2 regions of the Rhizobium sp. T1470 genome follow, and region 2 is predicted to be linked to the other one. Evidence: predicted binding sites of a transcription regulator. Region 2 holds the regulator's gene; the other holds the start of a gene.

Region 1 (3,418 bases), 290 kb from region 2:
TAGAAGATTTCCGAGCAAGGGCCGCACGGGCCGGTATCGCCCATCGCCCAGAAATTGTCGCTGGTCGGGATGCGGATGATCTTCTCGTCCGGCAGACCCGCAATTTTCTTCCAGAGGTTAAAGGCCTCGTCGTCCGTATGGTAGACGGTGACCAACAACCGCTTGGCGTCGATCGCAAATTCCTTGGTGATCAGGTTCCAGGCGAGCTCGATCGCCCGCTCCTTGAAGTAGTCGCCAAAAGAGAAATTGCCCAGCATCTCGAAGAAGGTGTGATGGCGCGCGGTATAGCCGACATTATCGAGGTCGTTATGCTTGCCGCCGGCACGGACGCACTTCTGGGCTGTCGAGGCGGTCTTGTACAGGCGCTGCTCCAGGCCGGTGAAAACGTTCTTGAACTGCACCATGCCGGCATTGGTGAACATCAGCGTCGGATCGTTGCGTGGCACCAATGGGCTCGACGGAACGATTTCATGGCCGTTCTTCTTGAAGTAGTCGAGGAAGGTCGACCGGATATCATTCACACCGCTCATGCTATGCCCTTCAATGCTGCCAATAGGCAGGTCAAATCTTAAATCCAGTGGCTTTTATCGCTCGCATTAACCACTGTCCAGCAGACAAACAAAACCGGCCGCATTCTGATCGAGAATGCGGCCGGTTTCGAACTGTTCGGAACCTGTTGGGAACTATCCTTCGACGTCGTCCCCATCATTTGCATCAGGCCCGCCATTCTGCAGGAAGCGGTCGGCGATCAGTCCAGCATTCTGACGAAGCGATGCTTCGATCTCGCGTAGGACCTCCGGATTGTCGCGCAGGAAAATCTTCGCGTTTTCGCGACCCTGACCGAGGCGCTGACTGTTATAGGAGAACCAGGCACCTGATTTCTCGACGATACCGGCCTTCACGCCGAGGTCGACCAACTCGCCGGTCTTGGACACGCCTTCGCCATACATGATGTCGAATTCGACCTGCTTGAAGGGAGGCGCCATCTTGTTCTTGACGACCTTGACGCGCGTCTGGTTGCCGATCACCTCTTCGCGTTCCTTGACCGCGCCGATACGGCGAATGTCGAGACGAACGGAAGCATAAAACTTCAGCGCGTTACCGCCGGTCGTCGTTTCCGGCGAGCCGAACATAACGCCGATCTTCATGCGGATCTGGTTGATGAAGATGACCATGGTCTTCGACTTCGAAATCGAAGCCGTCAGCTTGCGCAGCGCCTGGCTCATCAGTCGTGCCTGAAGGCCCGGCAGGCTATCGCCCATTTCACCTTCGATTTCAGCGCGCGGCGTCAGCGCAGCCACGGAGTCGACAACGAGCACGTCGATGGCGCCGGAGCGCACCAGCGTATCGGTAATCTCGAGCGCCTGCTCGCCGGTATCCGGCTGGGAGATCAGAAGGTTCTGCAGATCGACGCCAAGCTTGCGGGCATAGACCGGATCGAGCGCGTGTTCGGCGTCGACAAAGGCGCAGATACCGCCCTTTTTCTGGCTTTCCGCAATCGTCTGCAGTGCCAGCGTCGTCTTGCCCGAGCTTTCCGGCCCGTAAATCTCGATGATGCGTCCCTTCGGCAGTCCGCCGATACCGAGCGCAATATCGAGCCCGAGAGAGCCCGTCGAGACCGTCTCGATCTCGACCACGCTCTCGTTCGAGCCCAGCTTCATGATAGAGCCCTTGCCGAACGACCGCTCGATCTGTGAGAGTGCCGCTTCAAGTGCCTTGCTTTTGTCCACCGATTTGTCCTCTACAAGCCGCAATGTATTCTGTGACATTCGATCCACCTTTAGGTTATTGAAGCCGCTCAAGCAATGTCGCCGCCGATCTCGATTTTGTACCGTATTTGTTCTCATCGCGCAAGCGAGGTTCAAATAATTGAAAGAAAAAGGTAAAATAGCCTGTGTTCTACATTTGTTTTAGTAATGGAAAGCAACGGCTTAGAGATAGGGCACTCGTCGCCAACCCGACGGCGGCGGCGGGACGATTCGTATCTTTCCGGCGATGCAGGACGATGAAATGAAGCAGAAGATTCTTGTCCTCGGCGGCGCACACATCGACAGGCGCGGACGCATTTCTGGCGGCACGGTGGCCGGCGCCAGCAATCCGGGCTCATGGTTCGAGGAGCCAGGCGGCGGCGGCTTCAATGCGGCGCGCAACCTTGCCCGGCTGGGCTTCGACGTGACGATGATCTCGCCCCGTGGCGGCGATCCGGTCGGCGAGATGGTCAGCGAGGCAGCCGATTTCGCAGGCGTTCACGATCGCCCCTTCGTTTTCTTGGATCGGAAGACGCCGAGTTATACTGCCATCATCGAGAACGACGGAAACCTGGTGATTGCCCTTGCCGACATGGATCTCTACCGCATGTTCATGCCGCGCCGGCTCTCGATCCGCGCCGTCCGCGATGCCTTTGCCGCGACTGATTTCATCCTCTTCGATGCCAACCTGCCGGCAGACACCCTGGCGTCGATCGTCGAGCGCGCCAAAGCGCTCGGCAAGCCGGTGGGCGCGATCGCAATCTCACCGGCGAAGGCAATCAAGCTGAAGCCGTGCATTCAAGGGATAGACTATCTTTTCCTCAACGAGGCAGAGGCCGCCGCGCTGACGGGCGAACGCCCCAACGATCCGGCGCACTGGCCATCACTGCTGGGTGACATCGGTTTGCGTGGCGGCGTCGTCACGCGCGGCCAGCGCGAGCTGATCGCCTTTGCGGATCGCCGCGTCGTTGCCCTGCAGCCGGCAAACCTCGAAGGCGTCGCAGATGTCACAGGCGCCGGCGACTCGCTCGCGGCCGGCGTTATTTCGGGATTGATGCGCGGGATTCCCTTGGCCGATGCCGTTCGGGAGGGCGCCGCTGCCGCAGCTCTTACGGTACAGTCTCCGCACGCCGTCAATGAAAACCTCTCCCCCGAGTTGGTCAGGGAGACACTTTCGCTTGTTCCACCGGCGAGAATTTTGCATTGAAGGCAATACCGACGAAATGGAAGAGACAATGACGAAACCGATCTCCCCCCTGCTGCCGATCGCCTATTCCAAAGAGGTCGCAAGCGCCAAGCAGCGCGGCGCGCCGATTGTGGCGCTCGAATCGACCATCATCACGCATGGCATGCCCTACCCCGGCAACATCGAGATGGCCCGCAGCGTCGAGGCGCTCATTCGTGAGGAGGGGGCCGTCCCGGCCACCATCGCAGTCATTCACGGTACGCTGCACATCGGCCTCGAAGCCGATCAGCTGGAGCAGCTGGCGCAGGCCAAGGATGTCCTGAAGGTCTCGCGCGCCGACCTCGCCTTTGCGATCGCCGAGCGCCGTCACGGGGCAACGACCGTGGCAGCTACGATGATAGCCGCAGAGCGTGCCGGCATCAAGGTCTTCGCCACCGGTGGCATCGGTGGCGTCCACCGCGGTGCCGAGGAAAGCTTCGATGTC
Region 2 (3,418 bases):
ATGATTATCCTTGGCTTTTCTGGCTTCCGATTCTCCTTCGGATTTCAATCGATTATTGTTGCCTGAAGCCTGAAGAACTTGCATTGTGGTTGCAAGGGCGGCTGTTTTTGGGCGCAGATGCATGCCGGGGTTGAAGCCACTTTGTGAGGCAGGCCCCTCGGCGCGGATGCGCTTGCTCGCATGGCAGAGCGTTCTTTTCTTCGGGCTCAATCTGCTTAGAAGCCTCCGCGCGCCTTCAGCACGCAATCACTCGTCTCCTGGGCAACGTGGTTTACGACCGCGCCGCCCGGCTGCTCTTCGTGTTTTCGTCGCGCTGTGGCGACGGAGATGGATCATGGGCGGTTCTTCGTATTTTCTCCGGTCTTCCTCGGGCCGACGCCGTCCTCTGGTTTGAGCTCGCAAGTGACCCGCCAATGATCCGCCTGGGGGCATGGTTTGTTGCGTTCGCCCTGATTGCACCGGCCGCAGTCCCCGGGGCGCCGCCGACTGATCCGAAATCTTGCGCTGGCGGGCGTATTGGTGTCGTGGGAATGCTTTCCGCCCAGTTCGAAGCACGGAGTAGGGCGACCGTCATATTGGACGCGCGTATAATCACGACGATCACGGGCTGCGTTGAGCGTCGGGAAGGGGATCGCCGTGACCGCTGGCACTGCATCAATTCCACCTCGGCGACGCAATATCACCCCTGTCCGGCGGCGGACAGCGAAGGCCAAGCTCAAAGACTCTCGGCTAAGGAATTGCGCAATGCCCGCAATACGTTGCGGCAGGCCTCTGCGACGGGCGCTGAAGACCGCCTTGTTTCCCTGAAAACGCCTGGTGCACCGCCACGCACGATAGCAGCTACGTTCTGACAATCGTCGAAAACCCTGCTTACTTCGGCGCTGCGCGCGATACCGCCGATATCGTCGTGACGCCCGCTCGCCTGCGTGCGACCGAATGCCGGCCGGACGCACTGCTATTCACCGGAGAAATCCTGCGTCGCGGCTCTGGCGCCGCCGAGATACGCAAAGACGAACAGGGAACACCATCGTGTCACCGCCTACTACCACGCTTGACCGCCCCTGGATGCGGCATTGGGCATACAACTGGCGAAGCGGCACGTTTGACGGTGAGCCGCCTGTCGTCAATGATAACGACGAATGAGCCCGACGAGCTTGCCCTGAACCTTGACGCGGTCGGGTCCAAAAATACGCGTTTCATAAGCCGGGTTCGCGGCCTCGAGCGCAATGGAGGCGCCCTTCCGGCGGAAGCGCTTGAGGGTCGCTTCTTCGTCATCGACGAGCGCGACAACGATGTCGCCGGGATTTGCGGTGCTGCCATTGCGAATGATCACCGTGTCGCCATCGAAAATGCCGGCTTCGATCATCGAGTCGCCCTTGACCTCAAGCGCATAGTGCTCGCCCGGGCCAAGCATGTCGGCCGGAACGGTGATGTCGTGAGTATTGTTCTGGATTGCCGAAATCGGCACGCCGGCGGCGATCCGTCCCATAACCGGTACCGAGGCGGAATTGCCGTTGTCGGCATGTGCTGCCGGCTTCGGCGGCGCAACAAGCTGCGGTTTGCCGAGGCTGCCTTCGATGACGCTCGGCGAAAAGCCGCGGCGTGGTTGCAAGCTCGGGTTATATGCCTCCGGAAGCTTGATGACCTCCAGGGCGCGGGCCCGATTCGGCAGTCGGCGAATGAAGCCACGTTCTTCGAGCGCTGTAATCAGCCGGTGAATGCCTGACTTCGACGCGAGGTCCAAGGCATCTTTCATTTCATCGAAAGAAGGGGGGACACCGGACTCCTTCATTCGCTCGTGAATGAAGAGAAGAAGCTCCTGTTGTTTACGCGTCAGCATCGAAGTTGAACCCCAGAGTCGTGAAACAAAGCCAGAACAGACACTATATGTTCCATATGTGTTCCGCAAGTGCCTAAATTTTCGTAAAACTTGCCCGCAACTTGTTCAGTTTTCTCAGTTCATTTGACTGAAAGCGCCGAAGGGGGTTGCATTGTCCTGCGACCCGGCGCACATCTTCGCAAATTCCGGAGAGTTTGCTATGAGCGAAGCACATCCGCTGGACCACATCGTGCTGCCGGTCTCCAATATTGGACTCGCGCGCGAACGTCTCGGAAAACTTGGGTTCACCATCGCGCCCGATGCCCGGCATCCGTTTGGAACAGAGAACGCCTGCATATTCTTCTCCGACGAAACTTACCTAGAGCCCCTGGGGGTCGCCAGCGCGGAACTGCACGAGGCGTCGGCGAAGAAAGGGAATGTCTTCACCGCGCGTGACCGCGCCTTTCGGTTTCGATGCGGGGACGATGGATTCTCTGCCGTGGTCTTCGCGACCGCAGATGCCGATCGCGACCACGCCCGGTTCCTTTCCGAAAGGATCAATGGCGGCGAGATGCTACAGTTCGAGCGACCGATGAAGATGCCCGATGGCTCGGAGGCCACAGCCGCGTTCAAGCTCGCTTTCGCGGTGGATCTGCGGGCTCCGGATTTCTTCTTTTTCACGTGTCAACGCGTCAATCCGCTGCCGGCCGATCGAAAAGCGCTGCAAGTGCACGCGAACGGCGTCCATGGGATCGCAGAGATCGCTCTGGTTTCGCCAGATCCGAAGGCGTTCGGATCATTCGTGCGCGCAGCGGCGCACGGCCCGGGGATTGTCAACGACGCCTTCGGCGTGAGCGTCGCCGCTCCGAATGCCAGGATCAGCGTTCTATCCCCCGATGGATTGTATGCATATTTCGACCTTCCTGCAGCGTCCACCGATCGCGGCTTGCGCGGCATCGCCATCGTCTTCAAGGTTGGCGAGCTCGCCGTGACAGAAGCGCATTTGGCTGCTAACGGGATGACCTACACGCGCAAAAACAATCGAATTCTGGTGAAGGCGGCTCCCGGGCAGGGCGCGCTCTTCGCCTTTGAGGAGAAACGATGAGCCAGACAAAGTCCGAAGTCGTGGTTGGCGAAGGCGCCGGCTGCGTCACCTTTTCCAATGCCGGCAAGCTGTCGCTGATTGCTGGGCCCTGCCAGATGGAGAGCCGTGACCATGCCTTCATGGTCGCGGGCGTGCTAAAGGAACTCTGCGACAAGCTTGGTCTCGGCCTCGTCTACAAGTCCTCCTTCGACAAGGCGAACCGCACCTCGCTGTCGGCTCAGCGTGGGATCGGCCTCGAAACGGCGCTTGAGGTCTTTGCAGACCTCAAGAAGGAATACGGCTTTCCGGTCCTGACTGACATCCACACCGAGGAGCAGTGCGCCGAGGTGGCGACCGTCGTCGACATCCTGCAGATCCCGGCCTTCCTCAGCCGCCAGACCGACCTGCTGGTCGCTGCCGCCAAGACCGGCCGCACCATCAACGTCAAGAAGGGCCAGTTCCTTGCTCCTTGGGACATGAAGAATGTCCTCAACAAGCTGAACTCGACCGGCAAC

What was found. The regulator LexA, encoded in region 2, represses DNA repair genes until DNA is damaged. The targets are predictions, from matches to a motif close to TGTTCNNNNTGTGTTCNG.
Region 1: a site for LexA is predicted at 1,896-1,913, ahead of recA (recombinase RecA). Genes of this name have one in related genera too.

Annotation. Positions count from the first base shown of each region.
Region 1 is NZ_CP148091.1:2,483,079-2,486,496, forward strand. It holds gene alaS (alanine--tRNA ligase) at 1-530, opposite strand, end outside; gene recA (recombinase RecA) at 684-1,769, opposite strand; gene WGT02_RS12590 (carbohydrate kinase family protein) at 2,011-2,955, shown strand; gene WGT02_RS12595 (pseudouridine-5'-phosphate glycosidase) at 2,984-3,418, shown strand, end outside.
Region 2 is NZ_CP148091.1:2,193,428-2,196,845, forward strand. It holds gene WGT02_RS11070 (hypothetical protein) at 1-246, opposite strand, end outside; gene lexA (transcriptional repressor LexA) at 1,124-1,840, opposite strand; gene WGT02_RS11080 (VOC family protein) at 2,040-2,924, shown strand; gene kdsA (3-deoxy-8-phosphooctulonate synthase) at 2,921-3,418, shown strand, end outside.